DNA from 3 places in the Vibrio orientalis CIP 102891 genome. Region 2 is predicted to be linked to each of the others. Evidence: predicted binding sites of a transcription regulator. Region 2 holds the regulator's gene; each other region holds the start of a gene.
What was found. Region 2 encodes PurR, which represses purine synthesis genes. Its sites were predicted from a motif close to TNANGNAAACGTTTNCNTNA; they were not measured.

Region 1 (10,379 bases), 1.4 Mb from region 2:
ACCACGACCAGTGTGAATATCACAGCCAGAGTGACCGCCTTTTAGGCCTTTAAGGATCAGCTGGCGAGTCACATAACCTGCAGGGATTGCTTCACGTTTGATGTCAAAAGTCATTTCGCCATCAATGCCGCCAGCACAGCCCATGTAGACTTCGCCTTCTTGCTCTGAGTCAGTATTAAGAAGGATATCGCCTTCTAACCAACCTGCTTCAAGACCAAATGCACCGGTCATGCCTGCTTCTTCATCGATAGTGAGTAGTACTTCGATTGGACCATGCTTGATCTCAGTTGATGCCAGAACAGCTAGACAAGAAGCCATACCCATGCCGTTGTCTGCACCTAGGGTTGTGCCTTTAGCGGTAACCCATTCACCATCAATGTATGGTTGGATAGGATCTTTAGTGAAGTCATGATCCGTGTCTTCATTCTTTTGTGGCACCATATCGATGTGCGCTTGTAGAACGACACCCTTTTTGTTTTCCATACCCGGCGTTGCCGGCTTTTTAATGAAAACGTTGCCTGTTGGATCACGGCGAACTGGTAGGCCTTGCTCTGTTGCCCATTTCACAATGTACTGTGCTAGCGCTTCTTCATGTTTAGAAGGGTGAGGGATAGAACAAATCTTATCGAAAAACTGCCATAGTGGAGCAGGTGATAAGTTGCTGATTTCAGAATGGAATTCAGACACGGATGACTCCTTAAAAAGAATAATGCCAGATTTTGTTGTGCAGCGCGGTTGTACGGGCAGAACAAAAAGCTAAATCTGACCTATTAAATAGAGGCCACAGCATAGCACTACAGACCTTTAGGTAGTAGTAAAAGAGAAATCGAAAGCAAAAGGGCAATCACATATTGGGTATTTTTCGCGAAAACGTTTACGCACCTAAGTTCGTAACTTTTGTAGAAAACACCGTCACCAGGCTGATGATTCTGTAATTTAATTACACTTTAAATTTGATTGAAGTCAATTTATGAAGTTTATGTGATATTTGTCACGCAAAAGGTTGTAATTAATTTTCTTTGGGGTATATTAGTAACCAACTTCGAAAGCGAAGAGAAAATGCTCAAAGGATGAGTCCGATTTGTCGCCTCCAAGGAACCGAGAAATCAATATTTGTAATCTGTTTTAATTGATTTAGAAGGTGATAGTTATGAAAGGTTTACCAAGTGCAGCGTTCTGGCTAAACAGCTCTGTTTACACAGGTACGTTTACTTATCCAACAAGCTTTGGTTACTAATCCGAGGTTTGTGACTCTCGAACAGAGTATGTTCACCCCTATTATTGGAATTTTTTTTCAGCAGCTTAATTCTTGCTGACATGATTCAACCGCCACTCAAATTGAGTGGCGTTTTTTTATCTGAAAAATAGCATATCTGTATATCTTAACTTTGTGCTTTCCTTAGCTAGCTCTTCTTACTGTAATTTTATTCGCATAAACTCATATTGCACGCCGAACATTTGCCATTTGGTCACTTGTAAGTTTGCAACACTGCACAAAAAAACACCTTTTTCTCTCAAAAGTTAATTTTAATCTTAGTTGCTGATAAGTAGGCCTTTTTACTGGTTTTTTGGGCAATGTAATCGATTGAATTTCCCTTTTACAATTAGAAATATTAGTTAGAGTCTTAATTCTATCTGGAATTTACTATTTGATGACATTATAATTCCCGCCAATCGATTACGCAACCGTTTACTTTTTACCTTTTTAGGATTCGATTATGTTCGAAAAACTATTCAAGCTCAGTGAAAATGGCACGACAGTCAAAACTGAGATCATCGCAGGTATCACTACCTTCTTAACGATGGCTTACATCATCTTTGTTAACCCAGCGATGCTTGCTGATGCAGGTATGGACAAAGGTGCAGTGTTTGTTGCTACCTGTCTTGCTGCAGCAATTGGCTGTTTCATCATGGGTTTTGTCGCTAACTACCCAATCGCTTTAGCACCGGGTATGGGTCTGAACGCATTCTTCACTTACGGTGTTGTTCTTGGCATGGGGCACTCATGGCAAGTAGCGCTCGGAGCGGTTTTCGTATCGGGTGTCATCTTTATGGCACTGAGTGTATTTAAGGTACGTGAATGGATCATTAACTCGATCCCAATGTCTTTAAGAACGGGTATTTCGGCGGGTATTGGTCTTTTCCTGGCGTTTATCGGTCTGCAAAACTCTGGCATTGTTGTTGATAACCCAGCGACCTTGGTAAGCCTTGGTGACATTACTGGTCTACAACAAGCACTTGCTGCGCTCGGTTTCTTCTTAACGATTGCATTGGTATACCGTGGTGTACGTGGCGCTGTAATGATTGCAATCCTAGTGATCACTGCGATTGGCCTACTGATGGGTGACGTTCAGTGGGGCGGCGTAATGTCTACACCACCAAGCATTGCTCCAACGCTAATGCAGATGAACATCGCTGACGTATTTGAAGTTGGCATGATCTCGGTTGTATTTGCTTTCCTATTTGTTGACCTATTTGATACAGCAGGCACGCTGGTTGGTGTTGCAACGAAAGCTGACCTAATCAAAGAAGATGGTAAGCTTCCTCGCTTAAGTAAAGCGCTGCTTGCTGATTCAACTGCGACATCAGTGGGTGCGATGCTAGGTACTTCAAGCACAACCTCTTACGTTGAATCCACAGCAGGTGTTGCGGCTGGTGGTCGTACAGGTCTAACAGCAGTCGTCGTTGGTGTGTTATTCCTTCTGGCGTTATTTTTCTCGCCGCTAGCGGGGATGATTCCAGCGTACGCGACAGCAGGTGCACTTTTCTACGTAGCAATTCTAATGATGTCTGGTCTTGTTAGCGTAGACTGGCGTGATTTGACAGAAGCGGCACCGGTTGTCGTGACATGTCTGCTTATGCCTCTGACATACTCTATCGCGGAAGGTATTGCACTTGGCTTTATCTCTTATGCAGCGATTAAACTGCTAAGTGGCCGTGGTCGTGAAGTTTCAGTGAGTGTTTGGGTCTTAGCTGCGGTATTTATTATCAAATACTTAGTGGCTTAACTTAACAACTCCGCTGCTTTTCTTTGTTGGAAAAGAGTTTATTTATTGTCGCTATAGCAGTCATGGCTGCTATAGCGATTATTTTTGTCTAGAGAATCAAATCTAGCCCATAGCCAGCGTTGAACTGTTCATTCGTGCTGAACATTTTATTTATGGCATTGGTATTATGCTGCACTTTCGGTAAAATAAACGTTTGCGTAGCTTTTCCCCCAAACTGGCCGATTGCGATCATTTCATTACAGATGCTTTGCGGGGATGCAGATTTTTCAAATTATTAGGTTATTACAATGGCTAAGAAATTCATTATCACTTGGGACCAAATGCACACACTTTGTCGTGAATTGGCAGAAAAACAGATGCCAGCAGAGCAGTGGAAAGGTATTTGGGCTGTGAGCCGTGGCGGTCTTGTTCCTGGCGCAATCCTAGCGCGTGAACTAGGTATTCGTCACGTTGATACAATTTGTATCTCTAGCTACGACCATGATCACCAGCGTGATATGACGGTAGTGAAAGCACCAGAAGGTGACGGTGAAGGTTTCCTAATCGTTGAAGACCTAGTGGACAGTGGTGACACTGCGCGTAAACTTCGCGACATGTACCCGAAAGCGAAATTGATCGCTGTATGTGCAAAACCTGCAGGTGTTGAACTACTAGATGACTACGTAGTTGATATCGCACAAGACACTTGGATTGAGCAACCATGGGATATGTCAATTCAGTACGTTGAGCCAATCAATCGTAAACAAAAGTAATCTCTTTGCTTAATTCCCACCTATTTCTTGATAAATGACCCTTTCTTGGGTCATTTTTTTTATTACTATTTAGTAATCATAATTTATTTAGGTCGAACTCATGTCAGAGGAAGTCAGCAAGAACCTCTCCGAAACCTTATTTGCGAATCATAAGCAAGCAAAAGAAACGTCTGGGCTTACCCGCTATATGCCGAGTAGCCAAACATTTCTTGATGGTAAGCTAGAGGAGGATGGCTATAAGTGGTATCGCAATCTTCGTCGTATGCAGTGGTCATGGCAGGGACTTGACCCCATAGAGATCGAAGCGGTGTTGGCCAAAATTGCGGCCTCTAAGCATTCGCGTACCAACGATCAGTGGCTAGATACCGTGATGGGCTACCACAGTGGTAACTGGACTTATGAGTGGACGAAACTGGGGATGCTGCATCAAAAGCGCGCAGCAGAACTTAAGGGAGAGGATGCGGCAGATGAGATGTTTAACGCATCGCTATGTTTTAGTATTGCCGGGTATCCACACCTAAAAAATGACAACTTAGCCGCACAAGCGCAAGTGCTTGCCAGTAATGCTTACACTGAAGCGAGCAATAAAACCAAATACATTGTCAAACGTATTGAGATCCCATACCAAAAGAAAACTATCGTCGCTCATTTGCACTTAACCAGTACCGAAAAACCGCAACCTGTCGTTATGGTCAGTGCTGGGTTAGACAGCTTACAAACGGATCTATGGGCGCTGTTTCGTGACCATTTGGCGAAAAAGAACATCGCCATGTTAACGGTCGATATGCCTTCTATTGGTTACAATACCCACTGGAACTTGACTGAAGACACGTCGCGCTTGCATCAGGCAGTGCTGAATGAGCTATATCACATCCCTTATGTCGATCACCATAAAGTTGGCTTGATTGGTTTCCGCTTTGGCGGTAATGCGATGGTACGACTCTCGTTCCTTGAGCAAGATAAAATTAAAGCCTGTGTCTCACTTGGGGCGCCGATTCATGATGTGCTCTCTTCGCCGGAAAAACTCAAGCAGATGCCTAAGATGTATTTGGATGTATTGGCATCTCGATTAGGTAAGACAGCGGTCGACATTCATAGTCTCGCAGGGCAACTGATGGCTTGGTCATTAAAGGTTCAAGGCATCTTAGCGGGACGCAAGACCCGAGTGCCGATTTTGGCGATGAGTTTAGAAAATGACCCAGTCTCGCCCTACAGCGATAACCAGTTAGTTGCGGTTTACAGCGACTACGGAAAAGCGAAGAAAATTAGTGCTAAGACAATTACACAAGGTTATGAGCAATCCCTCGATTTAGCGATAAAGTGGTTAGAAGATGAGCTAATTAGATGACAATTAAACTAATTTAGACAACACTTATGTATACGAGCTACCCAGACTGTTTAGTCCTGAAGTATGCGCGAATAACAATAAGTAAATGAATATGGAGATTCATTATGTCTGAACAGACAAAAAGTCCGACACATTATCGCTTGTTAACCACACTGAGGGCTATTGGGCCTTACCTGCGCGAATCACAAAGTTCTGAAGGCTCTTACTTGTTTGATTGCCTATCGGTTTGCGTCAATGATAAAAAATCACCAGAGCAGCGCGAGTTTTGGGGCTGGTGGCTTGAACTTGAGAAAAATGGTGAGGCATTTGAAGCCCGTTACCGCTCAGGTTTATACGACGTGACAGGGGAGTGGCAAGACAAAGCGCTACCTAAAAAGGCCATTCAAGATGTCACTCGAACCCAAGAAGTGTTTCACCAAAAGCTGCTTGAAACTCTCGAAAAAGAGTTTGAAATCCCACTGGCGATTCACAAGGAATCTGTCGAATTCGTCTAAAATACTCAGGCTTTTGCCTCTATAGACCAAAAAGGCGCTTTTTAGCGCCTTTTCTGCTTGTGAAATTTCGATTTGATTGCTAAAACATCAGGTCTAATCAATCTTTGTGACTTATCAATTAAGAACAAGGTTGAGAGGGTTTTTATATTTTTCATAGTAGAAAGGCAATGAATCAAGAAAGCGGAAATACCGTACAGTCTCAGACTGTCGTGGTTAAACTAGGTACAAGTGTTTTAACGGGTGGTACGTTGGCATTGGATCGAGCTCATATGGTTGAGCTGGTACGTCAGTGTGCTGAACTTAAAAAGCAAGGCCACTCTGTGGTTATGGTTTCGTCGGGCGCGATTGCGGCTGGCCGTGAACACCTAGGATACCCCGCACTGCCCAATTCTATGGCAAGTAAGCAGCTTTTAGCGGCGGTGGGTCAAAGTCAGTTAATTCAAACCTGGGAATCTCTGTTTGCAATTTATGGCCTTAAGATAGGTCAAATGTTGCTGACACGTGCTGATTTAGAAGATCGTGAACGCTTCCTTAATGCGCGCGACACCATCAACGCTCTCGTCGAAAACGACATTATTCCTGTCGTAAATGAAAACGATGCGGTAGCGACGAGCGAAATCAAAGTGGGTGACAACGATAACTTGTCTGCTTTAGTCGGTATTTTGTGTGGCGCAGATAAGCTGCTGCTACTGACTGACCAAAAAGGTTTATTTACTGCTGACCCTCGCAAAGACCCAAATGCCGAGCTGATTAAGGAAGTTAAGACCATTGACGATACGCTGCGCAAAATTGCCGGTGGTAGTGGTACCACGCTAGGTACTGGCGGCATGGCAACTAAGTTGCAAGCGGCAGATATTGCACGTCGCGCAGGTATCGAGGTCATCATTGCTGCGGGTAGCGCGCCAAATGTGGTGTTTGATTCACTTGGTGATAACCCACAAGGCACACGTTTCTTACCGTGTGAAGAAGCATTAGAAAACCGTAAGCGTTGGATTCTTGCAGGACCAGCCGCGTCAGGTGATATTGTGATTGATGATGGTGCCGTTAACGCTGTGGTCGGTAAGGGCAGTAGCCTGCTTGCTAAAGGTTTAACTAAAGTGAGCGGCGAGTTCGCTCGCGGCGACGTTGTACGCGTGACTGACACACAAGGTAAATTGATTGCACGCGGTATCGCCAGTTACTCAAGCCAAGACATGGCCAAAATTGTCGGCAAGCACAGTAAAGATATTATTGGAATTTTAGGTTATGACTACGGCAATGAAGTATTGCACCGTGACGATATGGTCGTAATCCAAGAATAAGGAAAGAAAAGTGGAACTGATTTCTATGGGTAAAGCTGCAAAAGAAGCGGCTTTCCAACTGGCAACAGCATCAACAGCACAAAAAAACCAAGCATTGGCGATTATTGCCGATGAGCTTGAAGCAAACGCTGAAGATATCTTAGCGGCGAATGCGAAAGATATCGAACAAGGCCGCGAAGCAGGTCTAACCGAGGCACTGCTTGATCGACTATTGCTAAACCCAGAGCGTCTTACTGGGATTGCTAACGATGTACGTAACGTGATTAGCCTAAACGATCCTGTAGGTAGCGAACTAGACAGTAAAGTACTAGAAAATGGTATGTCGCTATCACGTCGTCGTGTACCGCTTGGTGTGGTTGGTGTGATTTATGAAGCTCGCCCTAACGTAACGATCGACATCGCTGCTCTGTGTCTAAAGACAGGTAACGCAAGCATCCTACGTGGTGGTAAAGAGACCTTCTTCTCTAACATGGAACTGGTTAAAGTGATTCAGTCTGCGCTGGCAAAAGCGGGTCTGCCTGCGGCATCAGTCCAGTACATCGAAAAGCCTGATCGTGAGCTTGTTTCGCAACTGCTTAAGCTTGATGACTATGTTGATATGATCATTCCACGCGGTGGTGCTGGTTTGCACAAAATGTGTAAAGAAAACAGCACTATCCCTGTGATTATTGGTGGGTTTGGTATTAGCCATATCTTCGTTGATGAAAGTGCTAATCTAGCAAAATCATTGGATGTGGTTGAAAACTCAAAAGTACAACGCCCATCGGCATGTAACTCATTAGATACTTTATTGGTTCACGAAAAAGTAGCCGCAGAGTTCTTACCTATGCTAGCAGAGCGTGTAGCGGATAAGGTTGCGCTGGTTGCTGAGCCAAAAGCGAAAGCACTGCTTAGCACAGCTAAAGAGCTACGTGATGCTGGCGAAGGTGACTTTGATACCGAATGGCTAAGCTACACGCTAGGCGTTAAAGTGGTTGCTGACGTTCATGAAGCGGTTGATCATATGCGCGTTCATAATGCGAGCCACTCAGATGCTATCATGACCAACAGCCTAGAAAACTCAGAAGTGTTTATTAACTCTGTTGGCTCGGCGGCAGTTTATGTGAATGCTTCAACGCGTTTCACTGATGGTGCACAGTTTGGTCTTGGCGCTGAAGTGGCGGTCTCTACGCAGAAGCTGCATGCTCGCGGTCCTATGGGCTTGGAAGAGTTGACCAGCTACAAATGGGTCGGTAAGGCAAACTACTTGCCGCGCAGTTAACAAATCTTGTTAAACATTGATTGAAAAAGGGGCTATCTAGCCCCTTTTGTTTTCTTGTCTGAAGCAAATCCGCTACACTAGCTTTCACTTATATGGAGGTGATATGCATTGTCCTTTTTGTTCTGAGAACGATACTAAAGTAATTGATTCTCGTCTGGTTGCTGATGGCCATCAAGTGCGACGTCGTCGTCAATGTCTTGCGTGTAGCGAGCGTTTTACTACTTTTGAAACGGCTGAGCTCGTTATGCCAAGAGTGATTAAATCTAACGGCAACCGCGAACCATTCAATGAAGACAAAATGGTCGGTGGTCTTCAGCGCGCATTAGAAAAGCGTCCGGTGAGTGCCGATGCAGTGGATGTGTCGATCAGCATGATTAAGTCTCAGCTCCGAGCAACTGGTGAGCGAGAAGTACCAAGTGAAATGATTGGTAACTTGGTGATGGATCAACTTAAAGAACTTGATAAGGTTGCCTATATTCGATTTGCCTCTGTCTATCGTAGCTTTGAAGATATTCGCGAGTTTGGCGAAGAGATCGCTCGTTTAGAAGACTAACGGTTGTTATCAATGCCACTATTTACCCCCCAAGATTTTACTATGATGTCGCGTGCTATTGAGTTGGCAAAAGGCGGCATCTATACCACGGCCCCTAATCCTAATGTCGGTTGTGTGATCGTTCAAGGTGATGAAATTGTCGGTGAAGGCTTTCATTATCGCGCTGGCGAACCGCACGCTGAAGTTCACGCATTGCGTATGGCTGGTGACAGAGCGGTCGGCGCCACTGCTTACGTCACATTAGAGCCTTGCTCCCACTATGGACGCACACCTCCTTGTGCAGAGGGCTTAATTAAAGCCAAAGTGGCGAAAGTCATTTGTGCAATGGAAGACCCTAATCCCAAAGTCGCTGGGCGTGGCATTCAAATGTTACGTGATGCGGGCATCACGGTTGAAGTAGGCTTACTTGAGCAACAAGCAGAGTCGCTCAATCCCGCTTTCATTAAACAGATGAAAACTGGGATGCCTTTTGTTCAGCTCAAAATGGCAGCGAGCATCGATGGCCAAACAGCGTTAGCTAATGGTCAAAGCCAGTGGATTACCTCACCACAAGCAAGGCAAGACGTGCAAAAGTATCGCGCTAAGAGTGGGGCGATCTTATCAACCAGCAAAACAGTGATTGAAGATAATGCTTCGTTGAACGTGCGCTGGGATGATCTTCCTCTATCGTTACAAGAAGCATACTCACAGCAAGAACTTCGCCAACCAGTTAGAGTGATTTTAGATAGAAACCATCAGTTGACCTCAGATCTCAAGTTAATGAGTACTGAGGGCGAGCGAATTATTGTCGCAGAAGGTCAAGATCTCGAACCTATACTCAATGATGAGCAATTGATCGATCTCGCAGCGACATTTTCTGCCTTAGCAAAACAGCACCATATTAATCACCTATGGGTGGAGGCTGGCGCGACGCTCGCGAGTAGCCTTATCAAAGCTAACCTCGTTGATGAGCTTATTCTCTATTTGGCCCCTAAGATCATGGGTAGCGATGGTAGAGGGTTACTCGGTGCGTTAGGTTTAGAGTCAATGGCAGAGACAATCGATCTCAATGTCAAAGATGTAAGACAGGTTGGTCAGGATATTCGTATTACTGCCACCTTAAAGAATAAAGAGTCGTAATCATGTTTACAGGTATTGTTGAAGCAGTGGGTACCCTAACTGCAATCACGCAAAAAGGCGAAGATATTAGTGTCACAGTGGAAGTCGGCAAACTGGATATGTCCGACGTTAAACTGGGTGACAGCATTGCGACCAACGGAGTTTGCTTAACGGTAGTGGACTTCAGTTCAACCAGCTATACAGCGGATTTATCTATCGAAACGCTGCAAAAAACCGGCTTTACTGATTACCAAGCGGGTGACAAGGTTAACCTAGAGAAAGCAATGTTACCGACTACACGTTTTGGTGGGCATATTGTTTCTGGTCACGTCGACGGTGTTGGTGAAATCGTAGAGCGCAACATGGTTGGCCGTGCTATCGAGTTTTGGGTTTCAATGCCTGAAGAGATTGCCAAATATGTTGCCGAAAAAGGCTCGATTACAGTTGATGGTATTAGCCTAACAGTCAACGATCTGCGTAAGAACGCGTTTAAGCTGACCATCGTTCCTCATACCGGTGAAGAGACCACTATTGCTGACTTTCACGTTGGCCGTAAAGTCAATT
Region 2 (10,379 bases):
ATGTTTAGAATACGCTCACGGCTTAATACTTGGTTCGGGTACGAGGAAAGTGCAACAAGCAACTCATACTCAGCTTTGGTTAGCTTAACTGGCTCACCGTTACGGCTCAAAGCGCGACGTTGAACGTCAAACGTCCAATCACCGAAGCGAACCATATTTTCATTCGCTTTGTCGCTATCGACATTGCCAGCAAGGTTACGTGCAGCCGCAATTCGCCACAGTAAGTTTTTAACTCGAACCAATAGCTCGCGCAGTTCAAAAGGTTTGGTGACATAATCATCAGCGCCCATTTCTAGACCGACAATCTTATCAATGCTATCCGTGCGTCCTGTTACCAGGATAATTCCAATGTCTGATTGACTGCGAAGTTCGCGAGTCAGCATTAATCCATCTTCACCAGGTAGGTTAATGTCTAACATCACTAAATCAATCGCATTACTTTGTAGCATGTTGCGCATCTGCTCGCCGCTTTCTGCTTCGCTGACGTTGTAACCTTCATTTTGAAAGTAGCCAACTAGCTTACTACGAGTAACTGCGTCATCTTCTACAACTAGTACGTGATAACTCATCTACACCACTTATTTTACATTGGGATTTGCTCTATCTAATATTCTATTCATAAATAGTAACATTTCTAGTATTTATCACTTTAAAAGCTAGAAAGATCATTTTTTATTGATTCAAGACAAAACTTCTCTAGCCATTAATATCTGCCAATAATCACATTTATCTTGTCACATAAGTAATTACCGCTGTTCATTTTTATTGGTTACAATGTCGGTAATTATTTGGGGAGTAACACCTAATGCAAGAAATCAAAGCATTCAATGAAAAACGTGCCGAAATCTACTGGTGGTTGTCTAGCCTTTTTGCTAAAGAGTTAACAGAAGAGAACGTTGCACAATATCATTCACCTGAAATTCGCTCTTTTCTAACAGGACTGGGGGAAAATGAGCAACTCAAGCCGTCAATTGACCGTATTACTGATGCACTAAACCGTCTTATGGATCGTGAAGATGCGCAACTTGAGCTAGCGGCTGATTTTTGTGATCTTTTCTTAAAGTCAGATAAAGACTCGGCACTACCATACGCATCGATGTATATCGGCAAGTCAGGCCTGCTCAACGATACTCCAGCTAAAGAGATGGAGGAAGTGATGGCTAAGCATGGCGTTGCGGTGGATAAAAACCTCAACGAACCAGCAGATCACATTGCGATTGAGCTCGATTTCTTGGGTAACTTGATCATTCGTTCAAATGAAGCAGAGGACGAAACTAAGATTGAAGAAGCTTTTGCAACCCAAGAGCAGTTCATTCGTCAGCACCTGCTTAGCTGGATGCCGCAATTTTCTGACAAATGCCAGAAATTTGATGAGTTCGGTTTCTACTCTGCCATCAGCGCATTTGCTGTTGCCTTCTTAGCTTTAGACTGTAGCTATCTGCTAGGCGAATAAAGACAACATTGTGACCTCCGGCAGGTTGCTTTAGCGTTTTTTGTTTGCTCTTAAGAGTTTTGCGGTCTAAAATTGTGACCGCAAACGATAAAAACAAACGAATCAAATACAAACCGCTAAATAGAGCGGTTTTTGTGTTTCTGATACTTTCTGTCTCGGTATTCTAAACTGAATATAATTCCGCGGCAGTCATCGACAGGACAGAACCTTATGGCCACTATTAAAGACGTTGCTCGCCTTGCTGGTGTATCAACGACAACTGTGTCACATGTAATTAATAAAACGCGCTTTGTTGCTGAAGCTACTCAAGAAAAAGTAATGGAAGCAGTGACAGAACTAAACTACGCACCTAGTGCTGTTGCACGTAGCCTGAAGTGTAATACCACGCGTACGATCGGTATGCTGGTGACTCAGTCAACAAACCTTTTCTTCTCAGAAGTTATCGATGGTGTTGAAAGCTATTGTTACCGTCAAGGCTACACGCTGATCTTGTGTAACACAGGTGGTATCTACGAAAAGCAACGCGACTATATTCGTATGCTGGCTGAAAAGCGTGTAGACGGCATTCTTGTCATGTGTTCTGACTTAACGGAAGAACTGAGCGAGATGCTAGATCGCCACAAAGATATTCCAAAAGTGGTTATGGATTGGGGTCCTGAGAGCTCTCAAGCAGATAAGATCATCGACAACTCAGAAGAAGGTGGCTATTTAGCGACTAAATACCTGATTGAGCATGGTCACACCGATATTGCCTGCCTAAGTGGACACTTTGAAAAAGCAGCGTGTCAGGAGCGTATCCGTGGCTTTAAGCGCGCGATGAACGAAGCAAGCCTTCCAGTTAACGAAGATTGGATTCTAGAAGGTAACTTCGAGTGTGATACTGCGGTACTCGCAGCAGACCAAATCGCAGCAATGGATAACAAGCCAAGCGCAATCTTCTGTTTCAACGATACCATGGCACTTGGCTTAATGAGCCGTCTTCAGCAGAAAGGTATTCGCATCCCTGAAGATATGTCCGTTATCGGTTACGACAACATTGAACTTGCAGAGTATTTCTCGCCGCCGCTGACTACCGTTCACCAACCAAAACGTCGCGTGGGCAAAAACGCCTTTGAGATTCTACTAGAGCGCATAAAAGACAAAGAGCACGAGAAGCGTATCTTTGAAATGCATCCAGAAATTGTTGAACGAAATACCGTACAGAACATTAAGAAATAACTTATTTGACAAACACTTAGTCAATAGAACTATATTGACTAAGTGTATCAACTGAGCCTATTTATTGAAGCAAGATCACATTTATCCTATAGAGACGTGATTCTCAGCCCAAAATCCATTTATGCTTATTATTGTTCGATTATGCCACGAACAGGGCAAACCATTTCGAAAGGATGGGACGCAAAGCCTCCGGCCTTCAACAAGTTAATTGTTTGGTAGCGGGGTTGCCGATGGTAAATATGCATACTCGTCAGATTGTAATTACTAGCAATCGTATGACACCTGATTGACAATATGCCTGCAAAATTTGCTACTCTCTCGGACCTGAATTGGTGGCGTATACATATACACCGAGAATACACAGCATGGATAAACCAATACTAAAAGACTCAATGCGACTATTTGAGCCGTTAGGCCTAATCAAGTCTCGCTCAATGTTTGGTGGCTTCGGTATTTTTGCCGACGACACTATGTTTGCATTAGTCGTCAATGATAAGTTGCACGTTCGGGCAGATGACGTACTTGCAAAGCAGTTTAAATCTCTTAGCTTAGAACCTTACGTTTATAAAAAACGTGGCTTCCCTGTCGTAACCAAGTACTTCGCCCTCAGCGATGATTGGTTTGAGAATCAGGAAAATACGCTTGAGATTGGCCAAGCTGCTCTAAGGGCAGCTAACAGCGAAAAGACAAAGCAAGCAAAAGCGAAACCTAATCGCCTAAAAGATCTGCCTAACTTAAGGCTAGCAACCGAACGAATGCTAAAGAAAGCCGGGATTGATAGCGTTGAGAACCTAGAGGAAACCGGTTCTGTAAACGCATTTAAAGCCATTCAATCTTCGCACTCTTCAGAAGTTAACGTTGAGTTGCTTTGGGCTTTAGAGGGCGCGATTCACGGCACACATTGGTCTGTAATCCCTCACAGCCGACGTGAAGAATTGCTCAGCCAATTAAGTCATTAATCGACCACACAATTTCTATTCCTTTATAAAAAGTCAGCAATTACGCTGACTTTTTTTTCTTTGTTGAAATTTACTGCTTGCTTTCCCTGTCTAGTCTATTAACACTTTGTTTTAATCGGCCATGATTCTTGATGGAGCAGCACATGAATAAAAAACTCATACTTGGCGTTATCTTTGTATCACTCATCGTTTTGTTAGGTGTGAACTTTGGCCAGTACCTAACCTTAGATAATGCCAAAGCGCAGCAAGCAGAATTGGCGGCTTTTATCTCCGATAATTTTGTCGTTGCCGCAGCGAGTTATTTTATTGCGTACGTTGCAATTACGGCCTTCTCTATTCCAGGAGCAGCGGTCGTTACTCTACTTGGCGCTGCCCTATTCGGTTTTTGGACAAGTCTAGTCCTAGTCTCTTTTGCTAGTACAATTGGTGCCACCCTTGCCTTTTTAAGCAGTCGTTACTTACTGCGTGACTGGGTACAAGCTAAGTTTGGCGACAAACTTAATGCCATCAACCAAGGTGTGGAACGTGACGGTGCTTTTTATCTGTTTTCACTGCGATTGATTCCTGTCTTCCCCTTCTTTCTGATCAACCTACTGATGGGCCTAACCCCTCTCGCAACTGTGCGTTTCTATTTAATAAGCCAACTCGGTATGCTTCCCGGTACAGCGGTATACCTCAACGCAGGTACTCAGCTTGCTCAGATCGACTCTCTCTCTGGTATCGTCTCCCCAACCGTGCTCGCGTCGTTTGCTCTGCTCGGTCTATTCCCGGTTATCGCGAAATGGATAATGGCAAAATTTAGAACTGAGCCATCCGCTTCGAATGGAAATGTTTGATGAAGGTATTTTCAGCCGTAACGCCAACCGAAGCTCATATCATCTGTGAGCTTCTTAAATCTCAATCTATCGACTGTGAGGTACGCGGAGAAGGTATCTTCGGCTTACAAGGAGAGATCCCATTTGGCGAGAGCAGCGAGCCATACATATGGCTGTTTGATCAACGTGACAGTGCGAAGGCATCTGAAATTATTAGAGAGTTTCAATCTGAGCAAGAAAAGCAAGATTGGCAATGCGATCAGTGTGGAGAGCAGAATGAAGGTCAGTTTGGTGCATGTTGGCAGTGTGGTAGCGTCACACCATAATCAGCCTAATTATTTAGTGTCGATTTGCTCTTTAATGAAAGCAATCGAGTGTTGATTAAACTCATCGGGGCGTTCAACGTTACACACGTGACCGCAGTTTTCAATCTCACGTAACTGACTGTCACTGTGTGCGGCAACCATTTCTTTGACAGGCTGAATGAACATGTAGTCCCTATCACCCATTAAGTAGAGCGTTGGTATTGATAACTCTCTATCTTTGAAGTAACGCATTAATGGATTGACTTCAGCGGTGAGAATAAACCAACGCTTAAACTCTTTCTGGCACAGCTTCTTTGCTTCCCGAATAAACAGGTGACGAGACTCTTTCTGAGCTCGCTGTGGCATAACGATATAAGCAAATAGGCTGTATAACCACATATAAGGGACAATGTGCTTACACATGTTGCCCAACCTTACCAACACCTGCGAGCGGGTATTCAAGCGAGTTACAGCGCCACCTAGCACCATCGACTTAACACGTTCCGCCGAAAGCTCAGCAACATTGCGAACAATGATGGTACCAAGCGACATTCCAACAAAGTGAGCAGAGCGGATTTTTAAGTGGTCGAGCACCTTAAGAATATCAATGGTTACTGCTTTGAACGTGTAACGATTGGCAATCAATTCTTTGAGTAGTTGATTCGATTTACCATGTCCACGCAGGTCAATCAGCAGCAAGTTAAAGTGCTGCTTATACGCCTTTATTTGCTTAAACCAAATCGATGAACTGCCCCCAGCACCATGCACAAATACCACCCACTCATCACTGGTAGGGTGCGCAAAGGTTTTGTGAAACAGTAAAGACTCGCTCATAGTGAATTGAATTGTGCTCTGAATTTAGATTGGTTAGGAGAGTATCATAAACATAGAAGGAATGAAGTCTGAACACATCATTTCTTGTTCAAGTTTGTGCAAATAAGCTGCAAAAAGAGACAAAAAAAGGCGCTGTTATGCGCCTTTTTTATTAACAATTAAGAGCAGAGTGATAAAGCTCCAAATACTCATCTGCGGCCTTGTTCCAGCAGAAGTTTTGCTCCATGGCGTATAACTGCACTCGTTTAACCTCATTCGGTTGCTGAGCATAGAGAAGCAATGACCTTTGCAGGACGTTTAGCAATGCATAAGGCTCTGGCTGGTCAAAGATAAAGCCGGTCGCGTTTTGCGGGTCAGCATCGTAATCATTCACGCTGTCACGTAAACCACCTACTCCACGCACAATCGGCAAAGTGCCGTAGGCCATGCTGTAGATTTGATTTAAGCCACATGGCTCAAATTCTGACGGCATAATAAAGAAGTCAGCGCCTGCTTCAACGAGATGCGCAAGTTCATTACTGTACGCTTCGACAAAAGCAAACTTATCACTGTGTTTGGCTGCAATGTCTTTGAGCTGAGAAGCTAAGACTGGGTCTCCGGTACCAACAATCACAACTTGAACATCATGCTTCAGAAAATCTGAAAGAATAGGTAACAAGTAGTGAATACCTTTTTGATTCGTCAGACGACAGACCATGCCATAGACCGCGACATCTTCGGTCTGTAAACCGACACGTTGCTGCAGTTCTTTCTTACATGCCTTCTTACCACGCACCATACTCTGGCGATTGGCTTTATAGTTAGCAGGTAACAAGGAATCTGTTTGCGGGTTCCATGCCGAATAGTCACAACCGTTGAGTATGCCGACAAGATCGTCAGCTCGTTGCTGAAACTCAGCAGCCATACCGTGACTACCTAACTCTGTTTTCAGCTCTTGAGCATAGGTCGGACTAACGGCGTTAACCTTATCTGCGTTAAGCACACCAGCACGCAGCATGGTGACATGAGTAGGACTAACAGCAGCATCTGGCGCGTAACGAGTATGCATCTCAGGAAGTACCTGTAACTCGTCATAACTAAAGACACCTTTGAATACCGCGTTATGAATTGAGAGGACACTCTTCGTCGCAGAAAAGAACGCATCATTACCGTAACGATGCGTTAGCAGATAAGGTACAAAACCAGTATGCCAGTCATTAGCGTGAACAATATCAGGCTTAAAACCTAATTTAGGTAACATATCGAGACAGGCGGCGCTAAAAAAGGCAAAGCGTTCGCCATTGTCAGCATACGCTTGGTTATTCTCAGCGTACATCTCTGGTCGGTCGTAATATTTAGGGCAATCAATGGCATACACAAGCACGCCTGCGACCTCAAGCTGTTTAACCGCATACTCTGTATGAGGCCAATACTCTAAACGTGTTTCTAATAACGTCACTGCTTTGTTTAAGCCTGCAATCTTTTGGTAAGCAGGCAATGTAATACGAACATCTTGTTGGAGAGTATGAAGCGCTTCAGGCAGTGCCTTGGCTACATCAGCCAAGCCACCACTTTTGATTAAACCTTCAACTTCCGATGCTACAAAGAGAATAGATAAATTCTTAGTAGCCAACTCTAGCTCCTTTAGGAATAACTACGATACCGTCGTCCGAAACGTGGTAATGTTTTTTGTCTTCCGTTAGGTTAACACCAATCTGTGTACCTGGGGCAATATCGGCATTTTTGTCTACGATTACACGGCGCAATACACAGCCTTCACCGACCTTCACGTCACCAAGCAGAATGCTTTCACTGATGTCACATGCTGATGCGATATTACTGCGGAAACCTAGCACTGACTTTTCGATACGTGAACCACGCACATAACTGCCATTACACACTAAGCTATCAATGATCTGTACTCGACCATTATCTGAGTCGGTAAACGTTGCCGGAGGTAGTGGCGGATAATAAGTGTGTAGAGGCCATTTACGGTTATAGAGCGAGAATGGCGCGTCTTTCTCAAGCAAGTCCATGTGCGCTTGCCAGTAAGCATCGATAGTACCGACATCGCGCCAGTAGACTTCTTCTTTTTCACCGGTAATACGGTTAGTACTGAAGTCATACACAAAGACATCTCCACGTGGGAACATCTTCGGGATGATATCTTTGCCGAAGTCGTGTGTAGAATCTGGGTCGTCGGCATCTTCGATAAGTTCTGCAAACAGAGTCTGCGCTTCAAAAACGTAGTTCCCCATTGAAACAAGTGCATGCTCTGGGTCACCTGGAATAGATTTAGGGTTAGCTGGTTTCTCTTCAAACCCAACCATTCGACCTTCTGCGTCTACTTCAATCACGCCAAACTGAGAGGCTTCAGACAATGGCATACGTAGCGCCGAGACTGTTAGTGACGCTGCTTTTTCACTATGGAAATCCAGCATCTGCTTGATATCCATTTTGTAGATGTGGTCAGAACCAAAGATACAAACTTGTTCTGGTTCAGATAACTCCATAAAGCGCAGGTTTTGGTAAATTGCGTCCGCAGTACCTTCGTACCAGCGTTTACCTGTACGCATTTGGGCAGGGATTGGGTCGATGAATCGGTCTGTGATTCCGTTGATGTTCCAACCCTTTTTCATGTGATGGAACAGTGATTGAGACTTGAATTGAGTCAATACGTAAATACGCATTAAATCCGCGTTAACGAAGTTATTCAAAGCAAAATCAATCAGGCGATAGCTACCGCCAAAAGGTACCGAGGGTTTACTACGAGACTCCGTTAGTGGACGTAGGCGTGAGCCTTCTCCACCAGCAAGGATCATTCCCAAAACTCCAGCCATGTATTTCTCTCCATTTTATTTTTTATATGTGACGGATCAGGTATTGGGGAATCCGTCAAAATTCCTAGTATTCGCGCCGCTCCATGCAGGCGTAATACGCAGCTCTAGCGACATCACAAACATTACTGGACGAGGTAAGCCAGCTCGCCCCTTTGTGCAAACGGTTTATTATAACTTATCGTATTTCAAGAAGATTACAATTTAAAATATGCTGTACTAGTAAGCTCACACTTATTACTTTTTATCGTCCTGAGACAGCTCACACTATCCCTGTTCAAAGAAACACAGCCTTAACATATCACCTACATTAGCGTGACTTTGCTCGCAACGTGAGGCGCGACAGTTTTATAAAAGACGAACGAAGTTACGCGGATTTCTTTTCTAAGGTGTGAGTGTGGATATAAATAGCCCCTTCTTGCTGAGATTTTGCGATGTACAAAGAACTGTCCGTTAACGCGAGCGCTTGCTGCAAAGACATATCGGGGTTAATCAGCGTCCCCCCTATCGCCAAATCACCTGCATAACGAATATCCGTTTCCGGAATCATTGGGTGTTCATCCACATATTCTTGAATGCGGGTCGCCACTTGTTGCAGCGTTTCGCATTGTCCGCTTCGAATCAGTAACAAAAACTCGTCATCTGCCCAGCGCGCAGCAATATCATACTCACGGATCGCCTGTTGTAGGGCATCTGCCACCATCTGAAGTGAAAGGCTGTATGCCTCGCTAGTACTGTCACCCTTAATCGCTTTTGAAATCCCAGCATCTATCCAAATTAATCCAAACTGATAGTGCTCACGGTTAGCGCGAGACAACTCAAGCCTCAGCTCTCGCTCTAAACCCCGCTTATTGTATAGCTGCGTCACAACATCAAACACCGTAAGCTTATCCAACGCTTTAGTGCGTGATGCCACCATACTATCGACACCATTTCGGTTTTGGCGCAACTCTTTTTCGAGTTTATCTAGGTATTTATCAAAAGGATTAGATTGATAATCTTGTTGAGAAGGTTGCACTCTGGCGAGAAAAGCAAGTCGCTGCTCACGATACTCTGTAGGTGCTATCCAGTGTTTTACCAAATAGACATAAGCCAGTAGAGCAAATAGCCCCGTCAGCAGCACCAATGGAAAATAGAGATAACTTGATAACCAGCTAGGGACCATTTCATCAATACTGACAAAAGTGAGCTCATACCAACCCAACTCCTCAATGTAATGAATCGCAACGACGGCTCTACCCATTCCTTGCTGCACCATTAGTATTTCTGACTCTTGACCCATGCGTTGTCTTTTCATTAAGGTTTCGAGTGCTTGATACTCTTGGGCATTAGAAATGACGTCACTTAAACGGGGCTTAACATTGCTCGAGTCTCTGAGTGGATACCCAACCTCTCCCCCATCAAAAGAGAGCTGAATCCGACGCCTTGCATCGACAAATATTGTCCGCAACGCTGAAGAATGATGATTGGTCAATTGCTGAAAGAGTGAAGAAACCTCAATCCCAGTCCCAACAATCCCCAAGAACTGACCATTTTTGATGATACTTTGATTGATCCAAACGCGCGTCAAACTAAGGTGAGCATCCGTGGCGATATTGACTGATAAGTCGGTTAGGCTCTCTTTTTGTTCAAAATACCAAGTATCGTACACCGCTGAAGGATCGAGATAATGACGAAAGAAGGTCTCACTGCGAACTGTTTTTACATCATTGAAGTGATAAGCGAGATTTTGATCAAGGGCGATAAAAAAGTTTTTCGATTTAAGCTGCCAACGAAACTGCTCCAGCGTATCTTCTGCCACAGAACGATAGACATCATCATCACTATGAAAACCCCACGAGGTGATGTTGGGGTGAGTAGATAGATGCTTTACTAATTCAACTTCTTTTATTATTGGTCGTAAAAGCGTTTCAGCATCATAGCGAGCAGAGACCTGAGCATATTTCCATAGCAAATCTGTAACGATTTCATCGATCACT
Region 3 (10,379 bases), 1.3 Mb from region 2:
GAGGCAATACCATGCACGATCTGCGTTATGGGGTTCACTACATGTACTCTCATAATAATCAGGTCATTGATAACCTTGCCTATGACACGCGCGCAGGGTATGCCTTGATGAGCTCCAAACAACTGATAATAAAGGGAAATCAAAGCTTAGATAGTGAAGACTACGGCATCTTGATGAACTTTATTACCTACTCAGAGATCAGCCACAACATACTAAAAAATATTTGGACCAAACCAGAGAACAAGGTCATAGGTCGTGAAGGAAAAGGTATTTTCGTCTACAACTCAAGCTATAACACCCTGAGCTACAACACCATCAATACCGCTGAAATCGGCATTCATCTCACTGCCGGGTCTGAAAACGGTAAGATTTTTGGCAACAACTTTATTAATAACCCAACCCAGGTCAAATACGTATCAACCAGAGAGCAAGAGTGGAGCCAACATGGTATCGGAAATTACTGGAGTAATTATCTTGGTTGGGATCTCGACAATGACAGTGTCGGTGATACTCCATTTGAGCCCAATGACGGCATCGACAAGCTAGTGTGGCAATACCCTGAGTCAAAAGTCTTACTCGATAGCCCAGCCGTTCTAATGCTACGTTGGATTCAAAAACAATTCCCTGTGTTAAAACCAGCAGGTGTTAAGGACTCCTATCCATTAATGTCGCCACATAAAGAGACGCAAGAACAGTTAAATAGTAACAATCAAACGACTTGTTATCGTCACTCATCACTTAACTCGACACAGTCGTCCTGCTCATATCGCGAGGAAAGCTAATCATGAGCCAAGCCATTGTTAAACTCGACAACGTATCCAAGCAATATAAGCAGTTACTAGCATTAAATCAGGTTAATCTAACCTTAAATTCGGGTGAAGCACTAGGCCTATTTGGTCACAACGGTGCTGGTAAAACCACTATGATGAAAGTCATTCTTGGCATCATCGATATCACAAGTGGCAGCGCTCGCGTTTTCAATACCGACCCCTTTTCAAAACAAGCATGGCATAGCCGTAAGTCGATTGGTTACTTACCAGAGAATGTATCATTCTACGATCAACTGACTGGCTTAGAGGTACTCACTTATTTTTCTCGTCTTAAATCCGCCCCTAAAGGTCAGATACAATCTCTGCTCAGTGATGTGGGATTAAATGATGCGAAAAATCGTCAAGTTAAGCACTACTCAAAGGGCATGCGTCAACGACTAGGCTTAGCGCAAGCGTTCCTCGGTGAACCCAAACTATTGTTGCTCGATGAACCCACCGTTGGACTGGATCCCATTGCTACTCAAGATTTTTACGCAAGCGTTGATCAACTCAAAAATAAAGGCGCAAGTGTCCTACTGTGCTCACACGTTTTACCAGGAGTAGAAAAACACATCGATAGAGCAATGATTCTATCAAAAGGAACCACCATTGCTGCCGGAACTCTTGAGGCATTAAGACAGCAGGCAAAACTCCCTGTCGTGATAAAGACCCATGGTTTAAACGGAGCCCTTGCCGCGAACAGCAAGCTACAAGGCTTTATGACGTCACCTGACAGTTTACATATCCCAGAATCACAAAAACTGGATGTGGTCAAAGAGCTAGTCGGTTACGACACACTACAAGACCTGCAGGTCACCCCCGCGACACTAGAGCAAATCTATCAACACTTTCTCACTCAATCACCCGTCACTTACGAGGAGGAATAGCAATGAACCCTATTATTGCGGTAGGCATTAAAGAGTTCCAAGACGGTTTGCGCAATCGCTGGTTGATCTCAATAACCCTGATTTTCTCAGTGATGGCGATAGGCTTAAGCTATTACGGTAGTGCTGCCTCAGGACAATTAAGTGCACCCTCACTATCCACCACGATAGCCAGTTTATCGAGCTTGTCAGTGTTTATTATTCCGCTGATTGCCCTGCTGCTCTGCTATGACAGCTTTGTTGGCGAGCAAGAGTCTGGCACCTTACTCCTGCTGATGACCTATCCGATCAGCCATTCTCAGTTGCTACTCGGAAAGTTTATCGGCCAAGGCAGTATTATTTCGCTGGCCACCATCATTGGCTTTGGTAGCGCAGGTTTGCTCCTTAGCGCCACCAGCTCTGCAAGCGCCATCTTTAGCTCTTTTGCACTTTTCATCACCACTTCAATCCTACTTGGCCTCGCATTTATCAGCTTGGCGTATTTAATTAGCTTACTCGCGAGCGAGAAGTCAAAAGCAGCGGGGGCAGCTCTGCTCATCTGGTTATTTTTTGTTTTGGTGTTTGATCTGACCTTACTGGCACTGTTGGTCGGTATGGATGATGGTCTATCACAACACAGCTTGGTACAAGTGATGATGTTCAATCCCGCCGATCTATTCCGACTGATTAACCTTTCAGCTTTAAACACAAGCGATGTCAGTGGCGTCCTCGCAGTGGCGATTAACAGCAGCTATTCAACGACGACTTTGCTGCTAACCATGTTAGCTTGGATCATTGCTCCTTTAGTCGCCGCGATGATCATCTTTAGACACAAAAAACTATAATGAGGCATTCCATGATGTTAAAACGACTAGCCAAAGTCAGCTTAGTACTACTGCTCCCAGCGATGTTGATAGGTTGCAGTGAAGATCCTCAAGAAACCATGCTACGTGAGGCAGTTGCGATTGAAAAAGCAGATGAGTGTCATCTATGTGGCATGATCATCAGTAACTTCCCTGGACCTAAAGGTGAGTCATTTCAGCAAGGCAAAGAAAGCGTTAATAAATTTTGTTCGACAAAAGACCTATTTGCTTTTCTGTTACAACCAGAGAATACACGTTTAGCACGTGAGGTGTATGTTCATGATATGAGCAAAAGCCCGTGGGAACATGCAGATGACCAATATTTTATAGACGCTAAATCAGCTTGGTATGTGGTGGGCTCTAATCAAAAAGGGGCGATGGGAAGTACGCTTGCAAGTTTCAGCCAACAAAAGGATGCAAGTGCATTTAGTGCGAAGTTTGGTGGTGATGTTTATTCGTACGACCAAATTACAATCGAGCTAATTATGCAATAGTTACACGCTAAGCGATAAATCTAAGCCATTAAAAAACCGATAGGCTGCTCCATCGGTTTTTTAATTATCAAAGCTGGTGTGACTTAATCAAAAGCACAATATTATTGAACGGCAGGTTCCGCTTCATTTTCTGTCACATCTGGAGTAATAACAATTTCCCCTTCGATGGCTGGCGCAACATACACATACGGTTTGCCTTGCCATTCATAAACTAAGATTTGCTCAGCTGGAACTAATGGTGCCGTCGGAGTGTTTGCTGACTCTAATGGCGTAGACTCATCTGTTGGCTGTGCATTTGATTCTACTGCGCCTTGAGCAGACTCTGGCGTCACTTCAAGTGTTGGTTCCGTTGGCTCAGGAATCGCGACCACTGGCGTTTCAACAACACTTTCAAGCTGTTTAATTGGGCCCGCGCGTAACACTTCTTGCTTAAATTCTTCAGGCGAAGAGAGCAAGTGCACGTTAAAGGTCACTTGGTTACCTTGAATCTTCAGAATATCGATAGAAGCAACTGAGCTCAGTTTCTTGAGCTTATTCTCCAAAGTAAAGAAGCCAACCGCGTCACTCAATTCGGTAAAGCGAACCTTGATAGCCTCAGATGATTCATTGGCAACAACAACTGCGTTTTTCTTCGCGTAGTAGTCACTAAGTTGGTTGACCATCTTAACCGCTGCATCTTCGCCATTGTTTGAGCCTGATAACGGTGCTTGGCGAGTCACGCCAATCGTCGCTGGTTTTTGATCGTAAAGCGTCCAACGCAATGTATTACCTTGCGCTTTTACCACCAGTACCGCATCGACAAGATAGCGCTGGCTAGCTTCTCCGACAGGTTGGACGAAACCGCCCCATAAATCGGAAACCGCTACGCCGGTAATATCATCGAAATCACCGACTGGCACAGTCAACGGTAGTCCTCGCTTGTCAGCCTGACCTTTAAGCTGCTCAAGCACTGCCGAAGGTGAGTGCTCCCAGATGATATTTCTGTCTGTTTGTTCTTCAACCAACCAAACAAGAATATTTGCACGAGCAGCAGGCCATACTGGAAGCTGAGCTTGGCTCAGAAGAGAACGAATATGCGGCGCACTGAAGCCCATTCTCAAGGTTTGAGCTTCACCCATCTGACCATAACTGAGCTGGGCAAGGTATTGACTACTCTGGTTTAAGGCTTTTTTTACCACTTCATTGGTTACTGCATTACGGTCACCTGAAGCTCGAACAATTACTTCTTTCATACCCTCGATTCGTGCTTGTGCATCGGCATTTTTTGCCGCTTGATCTAGCACTACTTCTGAACGGTACAAATCTACATTGGTCAAAGCCATAGCAGGTAATGTAACCAGCCCTAAAACCAACAAAGCTAAATGGCGCATACTTTTCCTAACATCAATTTACTACTCGTTAAACGCTGATGATAAGCAACTATCGCCAACGGGGCAACTAAAGGTCTACTCCACTACCGAAAATCTAAGCCAACCTCGTTAACTCATTGGGCAGTTCTATCGATTAATCACCAAATATTTGATCCAGTTCGAATTGCAATCGTTTGGCACAATGATAAAATCCCGCGAATTTTATTTTTGCCAAGCAGATGACCAATGTCTGTTTTCACTCCAGCCATAGAAAGGAATAACAATATGAAAAATGCCATTCAAGGTGCACAAATGCTATTTGTTGCATTCGGTGCATTGGTGTTGGTACCTCTACTTACCGGATTAGACCCAAGCGTTGCTCTGTTTGGCGCTGGCGTCGGAACCCTTCTTTTCCAACTTGTGACCCGTCGTAGCGTACCCATTTTCCTTGCTTCTTCTTTTGCATTTATTGCCCCTATTCTTTATGGCGTACAAACATGGGGCGTTCCTGCCACTATGGGTGGCTTAATGGCAGCGGGCTTTGTCTACGTTGCAATGGGCGCGCTAATTAAAGTACGCGGTGTGGAAATCATTCATAGGCTACTGCCACCTGTTGTGGTTGGCCCAGTGATCATGGTGATTGGTTTAGGGCTTGCTCCTGTTGCTGTTAACATGGCGCTAGGTAAGGTTGATGGCGCACAAGTTATTGATGCGGATGCCTCTTTAGTTATTTCTATCGCATCACTTCTGACTACGATTATTCTAAGTGTGTTTGCGAAAGGCTTCTTGAAGCTAACGCCAATTCTAGGCGGTATCATTGTCGGTTACTGTCTAAGCCTTGGCTACGGTATTGTTGACTTCACCCCGGTACAGCAAGCTGCTTGGTTTGCATTGCCTAACTTTACTTTCCCTGAGTTCAACATCAACGCAATCCTATTTATGATTCCAGTTGCGATTGCACCAGCAGTTGAGCACGTTGGTGATATGCTGGCGATTTCAAACGTAACCGGTAAAAACTACATTAAGAAACCAGGCCTGCACCGTACCATCACTGGTGACGGGGTAGCCACCATCGCTGCATCTATGGTCGGTGCGCCGCCAAATACGACGTACTCAGAAGTCACTGGTGCGGTTATGCTGACTAAAGCCTTTAACCCTGTGATCATGACTTGGGCTGCCGTTACTGCCATCGTCTTAGCACTGGTTGGTAAACTTGGCGCAGTACTGCAAACCATCCCAATGCCTGTCATGGGCGGTATCATGATTCTATTGTTTGGTTCTATCGCCACCGTTGGTCTGAACACCTTAATCAAGAACAACGTCGACCTGCATAAATCACGTAACCTTGTGATCGTTGCTATTACACTGGTGTTTGGTATTGGTGGTATGGCTTTCGGTGTTGGCGAGTTCAGCCTTCAAGGTGTGAGTCTATGCGGTATCGTGGCAATTCTGCTTAACCTAGTTCTGCCAAGAGATTTAGGCGAGAACCATGTGGTAGATAATGCGCAGATGGAAGAAGAAACGAAGTAGATTCGGCTCCAGATAGAACAAGATTCTAGAGGGTTGGTACTTGGTGCCAACCCTTTTTTATTGCTGTTAGTTTGAGACAAAGCGTAATTTTAAGTCAGCAAAAAACTGGATGAGATTCCCTACTCGCTCCTTCGTCACTCTATGGAATGACAAATTCGTACTCAGCGATAGCCAAAATATAACTACCGTCATCCTCAAGAACGAGGGACGAGTGAGTTGGGGATCTCTGTAAATAAGTCTAAATCCATAAGAGATTCCCTACTCGCTCCTACGTCACTCTATGGAATGACAAATTCGTACTCAGCAATAGCCAAAATATACTATCGTCATCCTCAAGAACGAGGGACGAGTGAGTTGGGGATCTCTGTAAATAAGTCTAAATCCATAAGAGATTCCCTACTCGCTCCTACATCACTCTATGGAATGACAAATTCGTACTCAGCAATAGCCAAAATATAACTACCGTCATTCTCAAGAACGAGGAACAAGTGAGTTGGGGATCTCTGTAAGTAAGTCTAAATCCATAAGCGATTCCCTACTCGCTCCTACGTCACTCTATTGAATGACAAATTCGTACTCAGAAATAGCCAAAATATAACTACCGTCATCCTCAAGAACGAGGGACGAGTGAGTTGGGGATCTCTGTAAGTAAGTCGAAATCCATAAGCGATTCCCTACTCGCTCCTTCGTCACTCTATGGAATGACAAATTCGTACTCAGCAATAGCCAAAATATACTATCGTCATCCTCAAGAACGAGGGACGAGTGAGTTGGGGATCTCTTCAAGTGAGTCGAAATTCATAAGCGATTCCCTACTCGCTCTTTCGTCACTCTGTGGAAAGATTGAGAGTATTAAATACATAACTCCGCAAACTGGCCGCGTGTCAGCATCGCTAAGTCCTGTGGTGCAAGCTCAATCTCTAAACCTCGCTTACCCGCACTCACGCAGATCGTCTCTAACGTTTGCGCACTTTGGTGAATAAATGTCGGCAGCGCTTTCTTTTGCCCCAATGGACTAATACCACCGACAACATATCCGGTCGTCTTCTGCGCGATCTCAGGGTTGGCCATTTCAGCCTTTTTTGCTTTGGCCGCTTTTGCTGCTTGCTTTAGGTTAAGCTTGTGCTCAACAGGAATAATCGCAACGGCGAGGTTTTTCGGCTCACCATTTAGACTAAACAGTAACGTCTTAAACACCTTCGCAGGGTCTTGGCCAAGTACTTCGGCTGCCTCTAGCCCATAACTGTCGGCACGAGGGTCATGCTCATATTGGTGGATAGTGTGGGTTATTTTTTTCTTCTTAGCGAGATTAATAGCAGGAGTCATACTCCCTCCTGATTGTTACAAACAAAGGTCATCAAAACAAAAAGCGCCACTCCGAAGAGTAGCGCTTTAGCTTAATGAGATTTATAAGTTTGAGTCAACTTACTTGTAAACCATTTCACCAGATGGTGCATATTTGTTTACGTCTACTGGGCTGTTCGCCTCTAGGTAATCTTTTAGTACTTCAGCATCTACGAAGCCAGTGTTAACGTAACCTGGATGACCTGTCAGTTTAGGGTAACCATCACCACCAGCTGCGTTGTAGCTAGGTACTGTAAAGCGGTACGTTTCATCTAGACGAAGCTGCTTGCCACCGATGAATACGTTAGATACTTTACCTTCTGCCACTGTCATTGAAATACCAGCGAACTGAGCATAAGCACCAGAGTCAACAGGCTTAGTTGCAACAACGTTTAGGTAATCCAGAACTTCTTTACCAGACATGTCTGTGTAAGTCAGGATGTTGGCAAATGGTTGTACTGTTAGCACATCTTTGTATGTTACGTCACCCGCTTCAATAGAGTCACGTACACCGCCAGAGTTCATTACAGCAAAGTCAGCTTTTGCACGCTCCATGTGAGAAGTTGCAATTAGGCGACCTAGATTAGTCTGTTGGAAACGCACAACGTTACGGTCGCCTTCTAGCTTACCGTTAGTTTCTGCGATCTTAACATTAAGCTGCGCTTGGCCTTGCTCTTGGTAAGGGCGTAGGAATTCAAGCAGTGCTTCGTCTTGCTTGATTTCATCTTCGATTAGAACACGTTGTTTCTTACCGTCGATCTTAACTTTTTTCTTCAAGTTCACTGGGATCAGATCGTAGCTTACCATTTCAAGTTCGCCGTTACGGAATTCGTAATCTGCACGACCTACGTATTTACCCCATTCGTGCGCTTGAACAATGTAAGTACCGTTTTGTAGGTCTGGCTTACACTCGTCAGAAGGCTTGAAGTTCTTCTTAACAACGTTTGGTGCTTCCATACATACTGGCTCTTGAGAGTGACCACCAACGATCATATCTAGAGAACCTTCATCTACGTAGCGTGCTAAAGCAACGTCACCCGGTGCGTTTATGCCACGCTTACCATCTTCGTAGTGACCCATGTGCGTCACAGCAAAGATTAGGTCTGGTTTTTCAGTTTTTTCAAGTTCAGCGATTAGCTTCTTCGCTTCTTCTTTAGGATCGCGGAAATCAACACCACCGATAAACTCTGGGTTGCCAATTTTAGCTGTATCTTCAGTTGTTAGACCGATTACCGCAATTTTGATACCTTGCTTATTGAACATCTCGTAAGCCTGGAACATACGCTCGCCAGTCTTTTTGTCGTAGATGTTCGCCGAAAGCATTGGGAAGTTAGCCCACTCTTTCTGCTTGAATAGTACTTCTAGAGGGTTATCGAACTCGTGGTTACCCAATGCCATTGCATCGTAACCAATTTTGCTCATACCTTTGAAATCTGGTTCAGCATCTTGAAGATCTGACTCTGGAACACCTGTGTTGATGTCACCGCCAGATAGTAGTAGTGAACTACCACCTTCTGCAGCGATTTCAGCGCGTAGCTCGTCAATTAGCGTCTTACGAGCAGCCATGCCGTACTCGCCATATTTGTTCTGCCAGAAGCGACCGTGGTGGTCATTGGTGTGAAGAACTGTCAGCTTGTAAGTTTTATCTGCTTCCCACTCATGCTGAGGTGCTGTTGCACAACCAGCTAGAGTTGCCAGGATTGCTGCGCTAATTGCGCTTTTTACGATCAGGCCTTGCTTCATTGTCATACCTTTTGAACTTTTTGGGGTTTCCACTGCTTTTAACACTACTTTCTTGGAATAGACATACGTGAAAGATTACGCATTAAGAAAGTAGTAAAACTTGAACTAGTTTAAATTAACCTTAATGACGTGACAGCGTGATTTCATATTTATGTCGGATTGATCACCTTAATCTCATATCGAATGTGTAACAAACCATCAAAATTGCACTTGTACTCATAAATGATCACAAGCAAACGTTTTCATGTGCTTTCGAGTGGTTTGTGAGGTTGGTTAACCATTCAACAGATTATGATAACGCAAACAAAATACGCTTTACTTTCATGATGTTATTGATACGTTATAACATCACAACCAACCCACTAATTAGAGCGTAAATCAACGATTGGCTAATCTGTTTAGACATAAAAAAAGCCAGCTAAATGCCGGCTTTTCACTCAATAAATAAGGCTTACTTTATATCGATGTGATCAAAACCTTTGATCAGATCATCCAATGCTTTCATCTGAGCAAGGAACGGTTCCAGTTTATCAAGCGGCAGTGCCGATGGACCATCACAACGCGCTTGATCTGGCGTTGGGTGAGCTTCAATAAATAGACCAGCAATACCCGTCGCTAGACCCGCTTTCGCCAGTTCAACAGTTTGCTCACGGCGACCGCCTGATGCCGCACCTGAAGGGTCACGCATTTGCAGAGAGTGCGTTACATCAAAGATGATTGGGCTGCCATTTGAGGCTTTCTTCATCACACCAAAACCAAGCATGTCTACCACTAGGTTATCGTAACCATGACAAGAGCCACGCTCACATAAGATGATGTTGTCGTTACCACATTCAGCGAACTTATCAACGATATTGCCAACTTGGCCAGGGCTCATAAACTGAGGCTTTTTCACGTTGATTACCGCACCTGTTTTCGCCATCGCTTCAACAAGGTCAGTTTGGCGAGCTAGGAAAGCTGGTAACTGAATCACATCAACCACGTCAGCAACAGGCTGTGCTTGCGCTTCGGTGTGAACATCTGTGATGATTTTTACGCCAAAGGTATCTTTTAGCTCTTGGAAGATTTTCATACCTTCTTCAAGACCTGGGCCACGGTATGAATGAACAGAACTGCGGTTAGCTTTATCGAAAGACGCTTTAAATACGTAAGGGATGCCGAGCTTTTCTGTCACTTTTACGTAGTGCTCACAAATCTGCATCGCAAGATCACGAGATTCAAGAACATTCATACCTGCAAACAACGTGAATGGTTTGTCGTTCGCTACTGGAATATCACCAACGTGAACAATTTTCTGTTCCATTTTCTTCTCTCTATTTTGTGTAGTGCCAGCGATTAACTGCTGGGCTTAATGTAAGGTAACTTGAGTACTGCTCATTGCTGA

Region 1: the regulator PurR is predicted to act here: its motif matches at 1,679-1,698, upstream of VIA_RS19310 (NCS2 family permease).
Region 3: the regulator PurR is predicted to act here: its motif matches at 4,561-4,580, upstream of VIA_RS18445 (uracil-xanthine permease family protein).

The regions. Positions count from the first base shown of each region.
Region 1 covers NZ_ACZV01000005.1:1,876,959-1,887,337, reverse strand. The annotation lists gene VIA_RS19315 (aminoacyl-histidine dipeptidase) at 1-687, opposite strand, end outside; gene vcdP (small protein VcdP) at 1,151-1,237, shown strand; gene VIA_RS19310 (NCS2 family permease) at 1,719-3,008, shown strand; gene gpt (xanthine phosphoribosyltransferase) at 3,296-3,760, shown strand; gene frsA (esterase FrsA) at 3,861-5,108, shown strand; gene crl (sigma factor-binding protein Crl) at 5,213-5,602, shown strand; gene proB (glutamate 5-kinase) at 5,770-6,903, shown strand; gene VIA_RS19285 (glutamate-5-semialdehyde dehydrogenase) at 6,914-8,164, shown strand; gene nrdR (transcriptional regulator NrdR) at 8,268-8,717, shown strand; gene ribD (bifunctional diaminohydroxyphosphoribosylaminopyrimidine deaminase/5-amino-6-(5-phosphoribosylamino)uracil reductase RibD) at 8,730-9,836, shown strand; gene VIA_RS19270 (riboflavin synthase) at 9,839-10,379, shown strand, end outside.
Region 2 covers NZ_ACZV01000005.1:443,804-454,182, reverse strand. The annotation lists gene torR (two-component system response regulator TorR) at 1-569, opposite strand, end outside; gene torD (molecular chaperone TorD) at 806-1,453, shown strand; gene purR (HTH-type transcriptional repressor PurR) at 1,664-2,671, shown strand; cyclic di-GMP riboswitch class I at 2,816-2,903, shown strand; gene VIA_RS12600 (TfoX/Sxy family DNA transformation protein) at 3,037-3,630, shown strand; gene VIA_RS12595 (TVP38/TMEM64 family protein) at 3,774-4,466, shown strand; gene VIA_RS12590 (putative signal transducing protein) at 4,466-4,771, shown strand; gene VIA_RS12585 (alpha/beta fold hydrolase) at 4,781-5,584, opposite strand; gene glgA (glycogen synthase GlgA) at 5,736-7,196, opposite strand; gene glgC (glucose-1-phosphate adenylyltransferase) at 7,186-8,403, opposite strand; gene VIA_RS12570 (GGDEF domain-containing protein) at 8,768-10,379, opposite strand, start outside.
Region 3 covers NZ_ACZV01000005.1:1,711,362-1,721,740, forward strand. The annotation lists gene VIA_RS18420 (nitrous oxide reductase family maturation protein NosD) at 1-782, shown strand, start outside; gene VIA_RS18425 (ABC transporter ATP-binding protein) at 785-1,696, shown strand; gene VIA_RS18430 (ABC transporter permease) at 1,699-2,517, shown strand; gene VIA_RS18435 (nitrous oxide reductase accessory protein NosL) at 2,529-3,029, shown strand; gene VIA_RS18440 (DUF2066 domain-containing protein) at 3,131-4,399, opposite strand; gene VIA_RS18445 (uracil-xanthine permease family protein) at 4,664-5,908, shown strand; gene ybaK (Cys-tRNA(Pro) deacylase) at 6,761-7,234, opposite strand; gene ushA (bifunctional UDP-sugar hydrolase/5'-nucleotidase UshA) at 7,334-8,995, opposite strand; gene kdsA (3-deoxy-8-phosphooctulonate synthase) at 9,447-10,298, opposite strand; gene VIA_RS18465 (SirB1 family protein) at 10,344-10,379, opposite strand, start outside.